2 regions of the Nonomuraea coxensis DSM 45129 genome follow, and region 1 is predicted to be linked to the other one. Evidence: riboswitches for the same ligand, from Rfam matches in the RefSeq annotation. Region 1 holds a riboswitch; the other holds the start of a gene.
The links. Region 1 has a riboswitch for S-adenosylmethionine ahead of Nocox_RS41125 (aminotransferase class V-fold PLP-dependent enzyme). Riboswitches for the same ligand answer to the same signal wherever they lie in the genome.

Region 1 (7,825 bases):
GATGGGCGCTGCTGACCGGGCGGTCCGAGGTGCTGCGTTCGTGGGCCTTGATCATGGCCAACACGACCTACATCCAGTTCGTGCTGACCGACGTCAACACGACCGTGCTGGGCGACGTGGCCGTGCTCACCTGCGTCGAGAACATCCTCACCGCCGGCGACGAGGGAGAGGCGAGCTTCGCCGCCGGCAAGGTGGTCGCCAGCAACGTCTACCTCCGCACCTCCCAGGGCTGGCGGCTGTGGATGCACCACGGCTCGCCGGTGCTCCAGGGCGACGACGACGAGGAGGAGGACGGCGAGCTTGAGCCTTGACCGCATCGCGCTCAAGGGCCTGCGGGTCCACGGGCGGCACGGCGTGCTCGCGGCCGAGCGGGAGCTGGGCCAGGAGTTCGTCATCGATGCCACGCTGTTCCTCGACACCGCGCCGGCCGCGGCCGGCGACGACCTCACGGCGACCGTCCACTACGGCGAGCTGGCCGAGGAGCTGGCCCAGGTGGTGGCGGGCGAGCCCGTGCGCCTCATCGAGACGCTGGCGCAGCGCCTGGCCGAGGTGTGCCTGGCGCGCGAGCCCGTGCGCAAGGTCGAGGTGAGCGTGCACAAGCCGGCGGCGCCCATCCCGCTGCCCTTCGACGACGTGATCGTGACGATCGAGCGGAGCCGCCCATGAAGACCGTCATCGCACTCGGCAGCAACCTGGGCAATCGCTTCCAGATCCTTCAGGGAGCGGTCGACGCCCTGTTCGACGCGCCGGGCCTGAAATTCGTCAAGGCGTCCCCGGTCTACGAGACCGATCCGGTGGGCGGCCCCGAGGGGCAGGACCCCTACCTCAACGCGGTCGTTGTCGCCGAGACCAGGCTGGAGCCGCGCACCCTGCTGGAGCGGGCGCTCAGCGTCGAGAACGCCTTCGGGCGGGTGCGGGCCGAGCGCTGGGGGCCGCGCACGCTCGACGTCGATCTCATCGTCGTGGGCGAGACCGTCTGCGACGACCCCGACCTGACGCTGCCGCACCCGCGGGCGCACGAGCGGGCGTTCGTGCTGGTGCCGTGGCTGGAGGCCGACCCCACGGCCGTCGTGCCCGGCCGCGGCCGGGTGGTCGACCTGCTGGCCGGGCTCGACCGGCAGGGTGTGCGGCCGCGGCCCGACCTGACGTTGCAGAGGCCCGATTGAGTCCCACCCGTCCCGCCCACCTGGTCGGCATCCTCGTCGCCGTCGCGCTGGTCACCTGGGCCTTCCTGCACCGCTTCTACGGCGACATCGCGTGGCTCCTGCCGTGGACGGCGATCCCGACGGTGCTGCTGCTGGCGCTCGGCGAGGCCCACAGCGCGCGGGCCACCAAGGCCAGGATCGCCCGCAAGCCGGGCACCAAGCCGGTGGAGCCGCTGGCCGTGGCCCGGCTGGCGGCGCTCGCCAAGGCGTCGGCGTACGCGGGGGCCGCCTTCGGCGGCGGGTTCGCCGGCTTCGCGCTCCACACGGTGGGCATCCTCGACCGCCAGACGCCGCGCTCGGAGTTCTTCGTGGCGACGGGGTCGTTCGCGGCGTGCGTGGTGCTGGTGGTCGCGGCGCTCTACCTGGAGCACGCCTGCCGGGTGCCGAAGGACCCCGAGGATCAGCAGCCGCAATAGCGCGGGCCGCCGTCCTGCCTGAGCTCTACTTGTCGATGTCCCCGACGACGAAGAACATCGAGCCGAGGATGGCGACCATGTCGGCCACCAGGTGGCCGGGCAGCATCTCGCGCAGCACCTGGACGTTGCTGTAGGAGGCCGAGCGCAGCTTGAGCCGCCACGGCGTCTTGTCGCCCTTGGAGACCAGGTAGTAGCCGTTGATGCCGAGCGGGTTCTCGGTCCAGGCGTACGTGTGCCCCTCCGGCACCTTGAGCACCTTCGGCAGCCGCTGGTTGATCGGCCCCGGAGGCAGCGAGCGCAGCCGTTCGACGCACGCGTCGGCCAGCTCCAGCGAGACCTTGACCTGCTCGAACAGCACCTCGAAGCGGGCCTGGCAGTCGCCGGCGTCGCGGGTGACGACCTTGACCGGCAGCTCGGGGTAGGCGAGGTAGGGGTCGTCGCGGCGCAGGTCGAGGTCCACGCCGGAGGCGCGGGCGATGGGGCCGCTGACGCCGTACTGCATGATCTGCTCGCGGGTCAGCACGCCGACGCCCTTGGTGCGGGCGGCGAAGATCTCGTTGTGCAGGATGAGGTCCTCGATGACCGGCATCCGGCGGCGGGTCTCGGCGACGGCCTCCGACACCCGGTCCAGCCAGCCCAGCGGCAGGTCCTCCTTGAGTCCGCCGACCCGGTTGAACATGTAGTGCATGCGCCCGCCGGAGATCTCCTCCATGACGGCCTGGATGCGCTCGCGCTCGTTGAAGGAGTAGAAGATCGGCGTCATCGCGCCCAGCTCCAGCGGGTACGAGCCGAGGAACATGAGGTGGCTCAGCACCCGGTTGAGCTCGGCCAGCAGCGTGCGCGCCCACACGGCCCGGACCGGCGGCTCCATGCCGAGCAGGCGTTCGGCGGCGAGCACCACGCCCAGCTCGTTGGCGAACCCGGCGAGCCAGTCGTGCCGGTTGGCCAGCATGATGATCTGGCGGTAGTCGCGGACCTCGAACAGTTTCTCCGCGCCCCGGTGCATGTAGCCGATGATCGGCTCGGCGGTGGCGATGCGCTCGCCGTCGAGCGTGAGCCGGAGGCGGAGCACGCCGTGCGTCGACGGATGCTGGGGGCCGATGTTGAGGATCATGTCCTCGGTGGCCAGCTCCTTCGCGCCCGCACCCATCCCGACCACACGTTCCGTCATACGGCCATGCTCCCACCGTCCATGAGGGCGATCCAGCGCGGGGGATGGTCAAGGATCGGTGCGAATTTGCCTGGCTCGTGGGACTAGGTGACGGACGTGGGGAGGAGATGGGGAACGGGGGGAGAAGCACCATGAAGAGAGTTGTGTTCGATATTGCGGCCCTGATCGCCAGGGTGGTCACCGGCGTGATCTTCGTGGCGCACGGCTGGCAGAAGTGGCAGGGCGGCCTCGGCGCGACGACGGCGGCGTTCAGGGACATGGGGGTCCCGATGCCCGGCGCCGCCGCCGGCTACGCCAGCGTGGTCGAGACCGTCGGCGGCATCTTCCTCATCCTCGGGCTGCTGGTGCGGCCGGTGGCGCTGCTGCTGCTGATCAACATGCTGGGCGCGATCATCTTCGTGCACGGGAACAAGGGCGTCTTCGTGGGCGAGGGCGGATGGGAACTGGCGGCCGCGCTCGGCTCGCTCAGCCTGCTGTTCCTGGCGCTCGGCGGCGGGCGGATCGGGCTGGACGGGCTGTTCCGCGCGATCTTCCGGCGCCGTGCGAGGCACCAGGTCGCCGAGGACGAGCTGGTCGAGCGCCGGCCCGGCGCCGGCATGGGTCCCGGCCCGTCCAACGTCAGGACCACCGGCGTCAGACCCGGAAGCGCGGAGGGCGCCTACGCGGCCGGCGCCGGCATGCGGGGCGGCCAGGAAGCGGGCGCCGGCATGCAGGGCGGCTCCGAGGCCGGCGTCGGCACCGGCCGCCGGGCCGAGGAGCCGGTGACGCCCGCGGAGCCGGGGACGCCTGCCGAGCGGCCGGAGATCCCCCGGCAGCCGTCCGCGCCGCGCACCCACGCGGGCGGGCTCGACGACGAGGACATGCGCGACATCGACGCCCTGGTCTCCGAGGACCAGCCGGAGCACCGCAAGCCGCCGAACCGCTGACCCGCGCTGACCCGCGCTGACCCGCGGGGCTCGGCCGCCCCGGTCAGCGGCCGACGATGACGCGCAGGGCCTCGACCAGCCGGTCCACGTGCTCCTCGGTGGTCCCGATGCCGATGGAGGCCCGTACGGCCGAGGCCGTGCCGTCCTCGCACCCGCCGTCGGCCGTGCCCAGCAGGTGCCGGACGAACGGGTGCGCGCAGAACTTGCCGTCACGCACGCCGATGCCGTACTCGCCGGAGAGCGCCTCGGCCACCTCCCGCGCCGCGTGCCCGTCCACGGTGAACGAGACGATGCCGACGCGCGGGTGGTCCTTCCCCCACAGCGTCAGCTCGCGTACCCCTTCGATGGCGGCCAGCCCGGCGCGGAGCCGCGCGAGCAGCCGCTCCTCCTCGCGCACCAGCGGCGTCCAGCCGGTGGCGGTGAGCGCGTCGCAGGCCGCGGCCAGCGCGATCGCGCCGAGCACGTTGGGGGTGCCCGCCTCGTGGCGCGGCTCGGGGTCCTCGTGCCACTCGGGGGCCCGCTCGGGGGCCTCGCCGACCGCGCGCACCGCGCCCCCGCCCTTCAGGTACGGCTCACCGCCCGCCAGCCAGTCCCCGCGCCCCACGAGCGCCCCGGCGCCGAACGGCGCGTACAGCTTGTGCCCGGAGAAGGCCACGTAGTCGAGGTCCAGCGCGGTCAGGTTGAGCTGCCGGTGCGGCACGAGCTGCGCGGCGTCCACCAGGATGCGCGCCCCGTGGCGGTGCGCGATGTGCGCCAGCGCGGCGATCGGCCACAGCTCGCCGGTGACGTTGGAGGCGGCGGTGACGACGAGCAGCTTGGGCCCGTCGATCGCGGCCAGCGCCTCGTCGGCGGCGCGTACGGCCTCGCCGGGGAAGGCGGGCGGGGCCAGCCGGACGGCGTCGCGCCAGGGCAGGAGCGCGGCGTGGTGCTCGGTGTCGAAGACGACGACGGTGGTGCCGGCGGGCAGGCAGCGGGCCAGCAGGTTGGTGGCGTCGGTGGTGTTGCGGGTGAAGATCACCGCGTCGGAGGGGCGGGCGCCCACGAAGGCCCGTACGGTGTGGCGGGCCTGCTCGTATCTGGCGGTGGTGAGCTGGGAGGCGTAGCCGGCGCCGCGGTGGACGCTGGAGTAGGCCGGGAGCGCGGCGGTGACGGCGGCGCTGACCGGCTCCAGACAGGGCGCGCTGGCGGCGTAGTCGAGGTTGGCGTACCGGACGAGCCGGCCGCCCTTGACCGGCACCTCCAGGTCGGCCCCGAGCACGGCGGGGACGGGCCGGGCGGTCTCCGTCGCGGCGGCGGGGGCCTCGGCGGGGGCGGCGGCGTCGCTGAAGATCGTCAGAGTGGGCACAGCAATGCTCCTCGGGTCATCGGACCCCAGGAGGCGACCTTGGAGCCCGCGCTTGCCCGCCACACCTCGTGACGGACCAGGTCTTCACCCGGGGCACCCCGCCGCGGACGCGAGGGTTGCCGGCCAGCTAGCCGGGGCTTGTCGCTGGCGCTCATGACCTACGCCCGCACTATAACCGACACCTGGCGGCAAAACGCAAGTGCGTGAACTTCTGTGGTGGTTGGCGCGTTGTGCCCGGAAAGTTCGTTGGCCCGCGCTTGACGGAGGTGTTCGGATGTTGGACTGGGTGGCCGACCCCCAGATGTGGATCGGCTTCTTCACCCTTGTCGCCCTGGAGATCGTCCTGGGGATCGACAACATCATCTTCATCTCCATCCTGGCGGGGAAGCTGCCGCCCGAGCAGCGCGACAGGGCCCGGGTGCTCGGCCTGGCCGCGGCCCTGGTCAGCCGGCTGCTCCTGCTGCTCGGTCTGTCGTGGGTGGTGCAGCTCACCGAGCCGCTGTTCACGGTGCTCGGACAGGAGATCTCGGGACGGGACCTCATCCTGCTGCTCGGCGGGCTCTTCCTGCTGGGCAAGAGCGTCACCGAGATCGGCCACACCATGGACGGCCCGGTGGGCAAGGACGGCAAGAAGGCCGCCGTCACCTCGTTCACGTCGGTGATCCTGCAGATCATGATCCTTGACGTGGTGTTCTCGCTGGACTCGGTCATCACCGCGGTCGGCATGGTGGACGAGCTCGGCGTGATGGTCGCGGCGGTGGTGGTGGCGGTCGTGGTGATGCTGTTCGCCTCGGGGCCGATCAGCCGCTTCGTGGACCAGCACCCGAGCGTCAAGATGCTGGCGCTGGCGTTCCTGGTGCTGATCGGCGTGGTGCTCGTCGCCGAGGGCCTGGACCAGCACATCCCGAAGGGCTACATCTACTTCGCGATGGCGTTCTCGGTCGTCGTGGAGTTGCTGAACATCCGGGTGCGGAGCAAGAACGCCAGGCAGCGGCAGGTGGAGGCTGTCGAGCACGAGGCGGAGGCTCCTAAGATGCAATAGTGCGCTTTGACCCCTGGAATCCGGATTTCGTAGCCCATCCCTATCCGGTCTACGACGAGCTGCGGCGCGAGCGGCCCGTCAGCTACTACGAGCCCACCGACCAGTGGCTCGTCTCCCGTCACGCCGACGTCAACGCCCTGCTCAGGGACCGTCGCCTGGGCAGGTCGTACCTGCACGTGGCCACGCACGAGGAGTTCGGCAGGCAGCCGGAGCCGGAGTTCCAGGAGCCGTTCTGGCGGGTGATCAGGGCGGGCATGCTGGACGTCGAGCCGCCGGTGCACACGCGGCTGCGGCGGCTGGTGTCGAAGGCGTTCACGCCGCGCATGGTCGAGTCCCTGCGGCCGCGCGTGCGGGCCATCGCGGGCGGGCTCGCGGACACGTTCGTGGAGAAGGGCGGGGGTGACCTGCTCGCCGAGGTCGCCGAGCCGCTGCCGGTCACCGTGATCGCCGAGATGCTCGGCATCCCCGAGGCCGACCGCCACCTGCTCCGCCCCTGGTCGGCCGACATCTGCGGCATGTACGAGCTCAACCCGGGCATCGAGGCGCAGCACACCGCCGTCCGCGCGGCCTCGGAGTTCGCCGGCTACCTCAGGGACCTGGCCCGCGTCCGCCGCGCCGCCCCCGGCGACGACCTGGTCAGCGCGCTCGCCCAGATCCCCGAGCTGACCGAGGACGAGCTGATCGGCACCTGCGTGCTGCTGCTCAACGCCGGGCACGAGGCCACCGTGAACGTCACAGGCAACGGCTGGTGGTCGCTGTTCAGGAACCCGGAGGAGCTGGCCAGGCTGCGCGCCGACCGCTCGCTGCTGCCCACCGCCGTCGAGGAGCTGCTGCGCTGGGACACGCCGCTGCAGCTGTTCGAGCGGTGGGTGCTGGAGGACATCGAGGTCCACGGGGTGGAGATCCCGCGCGGGGCCGAGGTGGCGCTGCTGTTCGGCTCGGCCAACCGGGACCCCGAGGCGTTCGAGGACCCGGACCGGCTGGACGTGGGGCGGGCCGACAACCCGCACATCTCCTTCGGCGCCGGCATCCACTTCTGCCTGGGGGCGCCGCTGGCCCGCATCGAGCTGATGGAGTCGTTCGGGGCGCTGCTGGACCGTACGGTGAGCCTGGAGCTGCGCGAGGAGCCCTCGTGGAAGCCCGGCTACATCATCCGCGGCCTGGAGGCTCTGCACCTCACCGCCACCCCCGCCTGACGGAGCGGCGCCGTCAGCGGCGCTGGTCGAGCCAGCCGAAGCCGCCGAGCCCGGCCGGATCGATGAGCTCGCCCTCCTCCGACGCCCTGGCCAGCGCCCGCAGGTAGCCGCGCGGATCCCGGTGGGCCAGCTCGACCGGCGGCCGGGCGCCGGTCAGGCCCAGGGCGCGCAGCGCGGCGCGCTGTGTGGACAAGGTTGTGGATATCGCGCCGGCCCGGCGGCCCGCCTCCGCGCAGGCGTCGAGCGCCACGTGCGCGGTGATGTCGCAGGTGCCGTCGGGTATGGGGCTGACGACCGCCCCGTCACGGTAGCCGGTCAGCGTGCCGCAGAGGGGGCGGTTGTCCACAGGATGTGCATAATCGACGGCGATCGCCCGGCCCCTGGTGAGGCGGGTGACGACCGCCGCCCACGCCTCGTCGCGGGGCCGTCCGATCTCGGCCCGCGCCCCGACCCGGGGGAGTGGCCACCACCGTTCGAGCCACTCCCGGTCGGCGGGCCGCAGGGCCCCGCCGACGCGCTCCTCG
Region 2 (7,825 bases), 410 kb from region 1:
CCGCCCACGACAGCAGCCCGTTGTCCGGGCCGACGAACATCCGGCCGCCCGCCTCCACCGCCACGGCCCGCCGCGCGCCCCCGGGGCCGGGATCCACCGCGCCGACGTGGATGCCACGCGGCAGGTACGGGATCGTCTGCGCGAGGATCGCCGCGCCGCGCCGTACGTCCCCGGACGGCACCAGATGGCACACGTCGATCACCCGGGCCTGCGGGGCGATGCCGGCGATCACCCCATGACAGGCCGCCACATAGCCATCCTCAAGCCCGTAGTCGGTGAGGAGCGTGATTACGGAGGTCACATTTCGCGACTGTACGTCTCCCAATCCACCGTGAACAGCCGCACTCAGCACATTACGATTGGCCACGGGCCGTGCGGGTGACGGGACCGTCACCCGCCCCCTCAGAGGAGGACACCATGGGAGCACCCCTCAGCGGTGACGATGCTGCCCACGAGCCGTCCCGACAGCCACTGACCGAACGCGACATCGAGCTCCTCGCCTTCGAACGCCAATGGTGGCGCTACGCGGGCGCGAAGGAGCAGGCCATCAAGGAGACCTTCGGGTTCTCCGCCACGCGCTACTACCAGATGCTGGGCGAGCTGATCGACCGCCCGGAGGCGCTTGAGCACGACCCCATGCTGGTCAAGCGCCTGCGCAGGCTGCGCGCCCAGCGGCAGCGCGACCGCGCGGCCAGAAGGCTTGGCATGCGCCCCTGACGGGCTGGGTACGGGCAGCCGCGTGGAGAACATCCCTGGAATCGAAGCAATCCTGAAGGACCCGGCCGGGGCCGTGATCGGGCTCGACTTCGACGGCACGCTGTCCCCGATCGTGCCCGATCCCGCGACCGCGGTGATCCACCCCAAGGCGCCCGCGGTCCTCGCCGAGCTCGGCGCGCACGTGCGGGCCGTGGCCATCGTGACCGGCCGGCCCCCCGCCACCGCGCTGGAGCTGGGCCCGGGGCTGGCCGACGTTCCCGGGCTGGTCATCCTCGGCCACTACGGCTTCGAACGCTGGGAGCACGGCCGGCTCTCCGCCCCGCCCCCGCCGCCCGGCGTGCCCAGGGCGCGGGCCGAGCTGCCCGCGCTGCTCGACTCGGCCGGCGTCGTGGGCGTGACGGTCGAGGACAAGGGCAGGGCCGTCGCGGTGCACACCCGCCGCGCCCCCGACCCCGAGGGCGCGCTGGCCGCGCTGCGCGAGCCGCTGGCCGGGCTCGCCGCGCGGCACGGGCTGGTGGTCGAGCCCGGCCGCATGGTGCTGGAGCTGCGGCCGCCCGGCATGGACAAGGGGCACGCGCTCGGCCTGTTCCTGGCCGAGCGGGAGGCGCGCTCGGTGCTGTTCGCCGGCGACGACCTGGGCGACCTCGCGGCCTTCGACGCCGTACGGGCCTCCGGGCTGCCCGGGGTGACCGTGTGCAGCGGCTCGGCGGAGGTGACCGCGCTGGCCGAGCGGGCCGACATCGTGGTGGACGGCCCGGACGGCGTGCTGGCGCTGCTGGCGGAGCTGGCGTCGGCGTTCAGCCGTTGACGACTGGACTGCAAGTCCGGTTCTCTAGGGTCGGACGCATGATCAAGCGTTACCTCGCCGTCGCCGCCACCGCCGCCGTCACCCTCACCGCCGGGGCCTTCCCCGCCCACGCCGCTCCCGCCCAGGAGCTGAGGCTGCGTGCCGGGCTCACCCTCTACATCCCGATCCAGTGGGTGGTCCACCGGTTCGGCCCGGACAACGTGCAGGTCGTGACCGGCAAGTGCGGGCGGGCCGTGGGCTGGCGGACGGTGGAGTGCGACGCGTTCTACATCCTCGGGCCGTCGTTCATCAAGCGCGGCGCGGAGGGCTGGGGCCCCTACACCGGCAAGAACCCGTACTACCCGGCGAGCGACGTGCAGCCCTGCCCGTCCAACGACAAGTGGGGCGAGGTCATCGGGCCGAAGGTCACCCGGGGGCTCCGGCAGGTCGGGCCGGGCCACAAGGCCGCGTACAACGCCTGGAAGTCCACCTGCGTCAGCTTCAGCGGCGGCAAGGTCAAGAGCCGCTTCACCCAGCGCGAGTGGTACCTGCCGAAGAGCAAGATCCTGGTCGTCGACCAGTGGAACACCCCCGGGCTGGCCGACGCGCTGAAGCACGCCGACTGGCGGTGAGCGCGGGCCCGCGGCTCAGCCGAGGGCGTCGAGCTGGGCCGCGAGCCACTTCTGGGGCGGCAGGGCGGTGGCCGCGGCGCGCAGCTTGTCGCGCCGCGCCCGCCGCTCGTCCTCCGGCATGACCAGCGCCTCGTGCAGGGCGGCGGCCGTGCCGCTGACGTCGTAGGGGTTGACCACGAGGGCGTGCGGGCCCAGCTCGGCCGCCGCGCCCGCCTCCCGCGAGAGCACCAGCGCGCAGCGCGGCGACAGCACCGGGCCCTCCTTGGCCACCAGGTTCATGCCGTCGCGGATCGGGTTGACCAGCAGCACGTCGGCCATCCGGTACGCGGCCAGCGAGCGCGGATAGTCGTCGTGCACGTTGAGGATGAGCGGGTCCCAGTCCTCGGTGGCGAACTCGTTCTCGATCTCCTGGGCGCAGCGCTGCACCGAGGCGGTGTACTCGCGGTATTCCGGCAGGTCGTGCCGGCTCGGATAGGCGAAGGCCAGGTGCACCACGCGGCCGTGCCACTCGGGATGGGCGGCCAGGAACTCGCCGTAGGCCACCAGGCCGCGCACGATGTTCTTCGACAGCTCGGTGCGGTCGATGCGGACGATGAGCCGGCGGTCGCCGACCTGCTCCCTGATCGCCGTCATGTGCGACTCGACGTCGGGCTCGCAGGCCCGCTCCCACAGCGCCGCGCCGTCCACCCCCAGGCTGTGGACGCCGATCCTGGTGGTGCGGCCCTCGTGGGTGACGCTGGGGGCGGCGCGGTCGACCTCGGCCCCGAGCACCGCCTCGCAGCAGTCCATGAACGCCGCCGCCCACCGTTCGGCCAGGAACCCGGCGTGGTCGGCGCCGAGTATGCCCTCCAGGACCTCGCCGGCCACCTCGTCGGGCAGCAGCGAGAAGTACTCGGGCGGCGCCCACGGGGTGTGGCTGAAGTGCGCGATGCGCAGGTCGGGCCGCTCGGCCCTGAGCATGGCGGGGGTGAGCGTCAGGTGGTAGTCCTGCACCATCACGCGGGCGCCGTGCCCGGCCTCCTCGGCGAGGGCGAGCGCGAAGGCGCCGTTGTAGTCGCGGTAGGACTCCCACTCGCGGGCGAAGCGGATGCCGAAGCTGGGCGCGTTGGGGATGTCGTAGAGCAGGTGGTTGACGAACCACAGCGTGGAGTTGGCCACGGCGTTGTAGGCGCGGTGGAAGGTGGCCGCGGGGATGTCGAGCATGCGCAGCGGCCCGGTGTCGTAGCCGGCCTGGTCGAGGCGGCCGCCCGGCGACAGGCGCACGGCGCTGCGGTCGTCGTCGGACAGCGCCGCGCAGACCCACAGGACGCCGTCGCCTTTCGTGACCCCGGACAGCCCGGAGACGAGACCGCCGCCGCCCCGTCTCATGGTGAGGACACCGTCGTCGGAGACGGTGAAGGAGACCGGCCCTCTGTTGGAGGCCACGAGGACGCTGTTCATCGAAGCTCCCTCCGATCATAGGATCCCAGCTATGGCGCTTGATGAGCTAACCGAGGAACTCGCCCGATCCGCCGCCGCTGGAGATCATCGCGCGCTCGGCGAGTTGCTGGCCAGGATCGAGCCCGATGTGATGCGCCACTGCTCCCGGATCCTGCCGTACCACCAGGACGCCGAGGAGGCGTCGCAGGACACCCTGCTCGCGGTGGCCCGCAACATCGGCCGCTTCGAAGGGCGCGCCAGGTTCAGCACGTGGCTGCACATCGTCACGGCCAACTGCGCGCGCACCACCTACCGGTCGCTGAAGCGCAGGGCGGCCGAGCAGACCTCCGACGAGCTGCCGACGCAGAAGCCCGACGCGCGGCGGGTGAGCGTGATCGCGGGCTCGCGGCTCGACCTGCTCGACGCGATGGAGGCGCTGGAGGCCGACAAACCCGACCTGGCGCAGGCGCTGGTCCTGCGCGACATCGTGCAGCTCGACTACAACGAGGTGGCCGAGCAGCTCGGCATCCCGCTCGGCACCGCGAAGTCGCGCATCCACCAGGCCCGCAAGTACGTGCAGGCAGCGCTGGGTGAGGACTATCGGTGAGACGCGCTGTCTCATGTGCTGAGACAGGTGGTAACTCCGGCCACTTCAGCGGGTAGAGTCGGGTTCAACAACTTCATACAGCTCATCCAGAGGGGTGGAGGGACCGGCCCTGCGAAGCCCCGGCAACCCTCCCGGCTTTCGACTCGCGACCTGGCGAGGCCGACCGGGACAAGGTGCCAATTCCGGTTCGCGGTCAAGGTGGCCGTGGGCGAAGATGAGGGAAGGCCTCGCTTCATGTCGCACGACTTTGGTCCTGCCGTCGCTCTGTCCTGCCGCGAGTGCGGCGCCCGCTACCCGCTCGGGCCGAGTTTCGCGTGTCTGGAGTGTTTCGGGCCGCTCGAAGCGGCCTACGAGTTCGGCCGGGTGACCCGCGAGGACATCGCCGCGGGCCCGGCCAGCATCTGGCGCTACCGCTCGCTGCTCCCGGTCCCCGCCGACGTGGCGAGCAAGCCCAACATGAACCCCGGCTGGACCCAGCTGGTCAGGGCGGGCAACCTCGGGCGGGCGCTCGGCATCAGGTCCCTGCACGTCAAGGACGACTCCGGCAACCCCACCCACTCCTTCAAGGACCGGGTGGTCGCCATCGCCGTCGAGGCGGCGCGCACCTTCGGCTTCCACACGCTCTCCTGCTCCTCCACCGGCAACCTCGCGGGCGCGGTCACCGCCGCGGCGGCGCGGGCCGGGCTCGACGCCTGCGTGTTCATCCCGGCCGACCTGGAAGAGGCGAAGATCGCCATGGCCCGGGTGTTCGGCGGCAGGCTGATCGGCATCGACGGCAGCTACGACGAGGTCAACCGGTTCTGCTCGGAGCTGATCGGCGACCCGCTGGGCGACAAGTGGGGGTTCGTCAACGTCAACCTGCGCCCCTACTACGCCGAGGGCTCCAAGACGCTCGCGTACGAGATCGCCGAGCAGCTCGGCTGGCGGCTGCCCGAGCAGATCGTCATCCCGATCGCCTCCGGCTCGCAGCTCACCAAGATCGACAAGGGTTTCAAGGAGCTGATCGCCCTGGGCCTGGTCGAGGACACCCCCTACAAGGTCTTCGGCGCGCAGGCGGCCGGGTGCTCGCCGGTGTCGGCGGCCTACAAGGCGGGGCACGACGTCGTCCAGCCGGTCAAGCCGGACACCATCGCGAAGTCGCTGGCCATCGGCAACCCGGCCGACGGCCCCTACGTGCTGGACATCGCCCGGCGCACCGGCGGGGCCGTCGAGGACGTCACCGACGCCGAGGTCGTGGCCGCGATCAAGCTGCTGGCCTCGACCGAGGGCATCTTCGCCGAGACCGCGGGCGGCGTCACGGTCGGCGTGCTGAAGAAGCTGGTCGAGACGGGGCGGCTCGACCCCGAGGCCGAGACCGTGGTCCTCAACACCGGCGACGGCCTGAAGACGCTGGACGCCATCGCCGGCGAGTCGTCGCGGCCCACCGCCGTGATCAAGCCGTCCCTCGACGCGTTCCGCGCGGCTGTCTGACAACCAGGAAAGGCGAGATAACCATGAGCGTTACTGTGCGGATTCCCACCATTCTGCGCACCTACACCGGCGGAAACGCGGAAGTGAGTGGCGAGGGCGCGACTCTTCGTGACGTGCTCGCCAAGCTCGACGCCGACTACCCGGGCATCGGCGCGAGAATTCTGGATGAATCGGGCAAGATTCGACGTTTTGTCAACGTTTACGTGGGGGAAGAGGACGTCCGTTTCGCCGAGGGCCTGGACACTCCGGCCCCGCAGGGCGCGCAGATCTCCATCATCCCGGCGGTCGCCGGCGGCTGAGGCCCGTACGACATGACAGAAGGCGCCCCTAGCGGGCGCCTTCTGCTTTTCGGACCTATTCAAACGTTGAAGTACCTGGGCTGCGAACAAATGCGTCGTTCGCGGATTGACTCTGTTGCCAAACCCCTTGCCACAGGTATGGTCGAGGCGATCGTCTGCCTGATTTGACATTAAGTCAGACGATTACGGGTCTCGCGGTGGAATGGGCGAGATCCGTAGCCCCAGTAAGAGGAGTCGGAAGTGGCGCAGGGCACCGTCAAGTGGTTCAACGCGGACAAGGGCTACGGCTTCATCGCGGTAGACGGTGGTAAGGATGTATTCGTCCATTACTCCGCGATCCTGATGGACGGGTACCGATCTCTCGAACAGGGCCAGCGGGTCGAGTTCGAGATCACGCAGGGCCAGAAGGGACCGCAGGCCGAGTCTGTCCGCGCGGTCTGATTCATGTCACCTGGTATGCACCGGCGGGACACGTGCGGCAACGCAGTCCGTACGAGCTCGCCACCCCCGTAGTCGTCGACCGACGGCGGGCCACACGGTGAGCGGCCCGCCGTCCGCGGCGCGAACCCGGCTGACCTGCGCGGGAGCCTCTCCAGAAGGTCGTTCGCTTGCACTCGGCAGGGTAGAGTGCTAAACAGTTCGTTGGCACTCTGTGTGGCAGAGTGCCAACGAACTCGGGATCGAGACGATGGGGTCTGCCGAACGGAGATGCAGTCCCTGGCCGTCGCGGGCGTCGGCTCGGTCCAGGACAAGCCACCCTGCATCTGGGAGGTCTAGCCTTATGGCAGCCAAGATGATCGCGTTTGACGAGGACGCCCGGCGCGGTCTCGAGCGCGGTATGAACCAGCTCGCTGACGCCGTCAAGGTGACCTTGGGCCCCAAGGGCCGCAACGTCGTGCTGGAGAAGAAGTGGGGCGCCCCCACCATCACCAACGACGGTGTGTCCATCGCCAAGGAGATCGAGCTCGAGGACCCTTGGGAGAAGATCGGCGCCGAGCTGGTCAAGGAAGTCGCCAAGAAGACCGACGACGTCGCCGGCGACGGCACCACCACCGCCACCGTGCTCGCCCAGGCGCTGGTACGTGAGGGCCTGCGCAACGTCGCCGCCGGCGCCAACCCGATGGCCCTGAAGAAGGGCATCGAGGCCGCCGTCGAGCGCGTCAGCGAGGAGCTCTCCAAGCTGGCCAAGGACGTGGAGACCAAGGAGCAGATCGCCTCCACCGCCTCCATCTCCGCCGCCGACCCCGAGATCGGCTCGCTCATCGCCGAGGCGATGGACAAGGTCGGCAAGGAAGGCGTCATCACCGTCGAGGAGAGCAACACCTTCGGCCTGGAGCTCGAGCTCACCGAGGGCATGCGCTTCGACAAGGGCATGGTGTCGATGTACTTCGTCACCGACTCCGACCGGATGGAGGCCGTCCTCGAGGACCCCTACATCCTGATCGTCAACAGCAAGGTCTCCGCCAACAAGGACCTGCTGCCCCTGCTCGACAAGGTCGTGCAGTCCGGCAAGCCGCTGCTGATCATCGCCGAGGACGTCGAGGGCGAGGCCCTGGCCACCCTGGTCGTCAACAAGATCCGCGGCCTGTTCCGCTCCGTGGCCGTCAAGGCCCCGGGCTTCGGTGACCGCCGCAAGGCCATGCTCAACGACATCGCCATCCTGACCGGTGGCCAGGTCATCGCCGAGGAGGTCGGTCTCAAGCTGGAGAACGCCACCCTCGACCTGCTGGGCCGCGCGCGCAAGGTGGTCGTCACCAAGGACGAGACCACGATCGTCGACGGCGCCGGTGACGCCGAGCAGATCTCCGGCCGGGTCAACGAGATCCGCGCCGAGATCGAGCGCACCGACTCCGACTACGACCGCGAGAAGCTCCAGGAGCGGCTGGCCAAGCTG

Region 2: another riboswitch for S-adenosylmethionine. It lies ahead of thrC (threonine synthase); the one in region 1 lies ahead of Nocox_RS41125 (aminotransferase class V-fold PLP-dependent enzyme).

Annotation. Positions count from the first base shown of each region.
Region 1 covers NZ_CP068985.1:8,771,256-8,779,080, reverse strand. The annotation lists gene Nocox_RS41155 (nuclear transport factor 2 family protein) at 1-311, shown strand, start outside; gene folB (dihydroneopterin aldolase) at 301-666, shown strand; gene folK (2-amino-4-hydroxy-6-hydroxymethyldihydropteridine diphosphokinase) at 663-1,166, shown strand; gene Nocox_RS41140 (DUF3180 domain-containing protein) at 1,163-1,621, shown strand; gene Nocox_RS41135 (NADH-quinone oxidoreductase subunit D) at 1,647-2,792, opposite strand; gene Nocox_RS41130 (DoxX family protein) at 2,924-3,718, shown strand; gene Nocox_RS41125 (aminotransferase class V-fold PLP-dependent enzyme) at 3,762-5,063, opposite strand; SAM riboswitch class IV at 5,107-5,222, opposite strand; gene Nocox_RS41120 (TerC family protein) at 5,338-6,105, shown strand; gene Nocox_RS41115 (cytochrome P450) at 6,105-7,301, shown strand; gene Nocox_RS41110 (SAM-dependent methyltransferase) at 7,315-7,825, opposite strand, start outside.
Region 2 covers NZ_CP068985.1:8,362,455-8,370,279, reverse strand. The annotation lists gene Nocox_RS39215 (SAM hydrolase/SAM-dependent halogenase family protein) at 1-301, opposite strand, end outside; gene Nocox_RS39210 (DUF3263 domain-containing protein) at 418-717, shown strand; gene otsB (trehalose-phosphatase) at 740-1,525, shown strand; gene Nocox_RS39200 (hypothetical protein) at 1,564-2,136, shown strand; gene Nocox_RS39195 (alpha,alpha-trehalose-phosphate synthase (UDP-forming)) at 2,152-3,576, opposite strand; gene Nocox_RS39190 (RNA polymerase sigma factor) at 3,608-4,162, shown strand; SAM riboswitch class I at 4,242-4,383, shown strand; gene thrC (threonine synthase) at 4,397-5,632, shown strand; gene Nocox_RS39180 (MoaD/ThiS family protein) at 5,656-5,931, shown strand; gene Nocox_RS39175 (cold-shock protein) at 6,172-6,372, shown strand; gene groL (chaperonin GroEL) at 6,713-7,825, shown strand, end outside.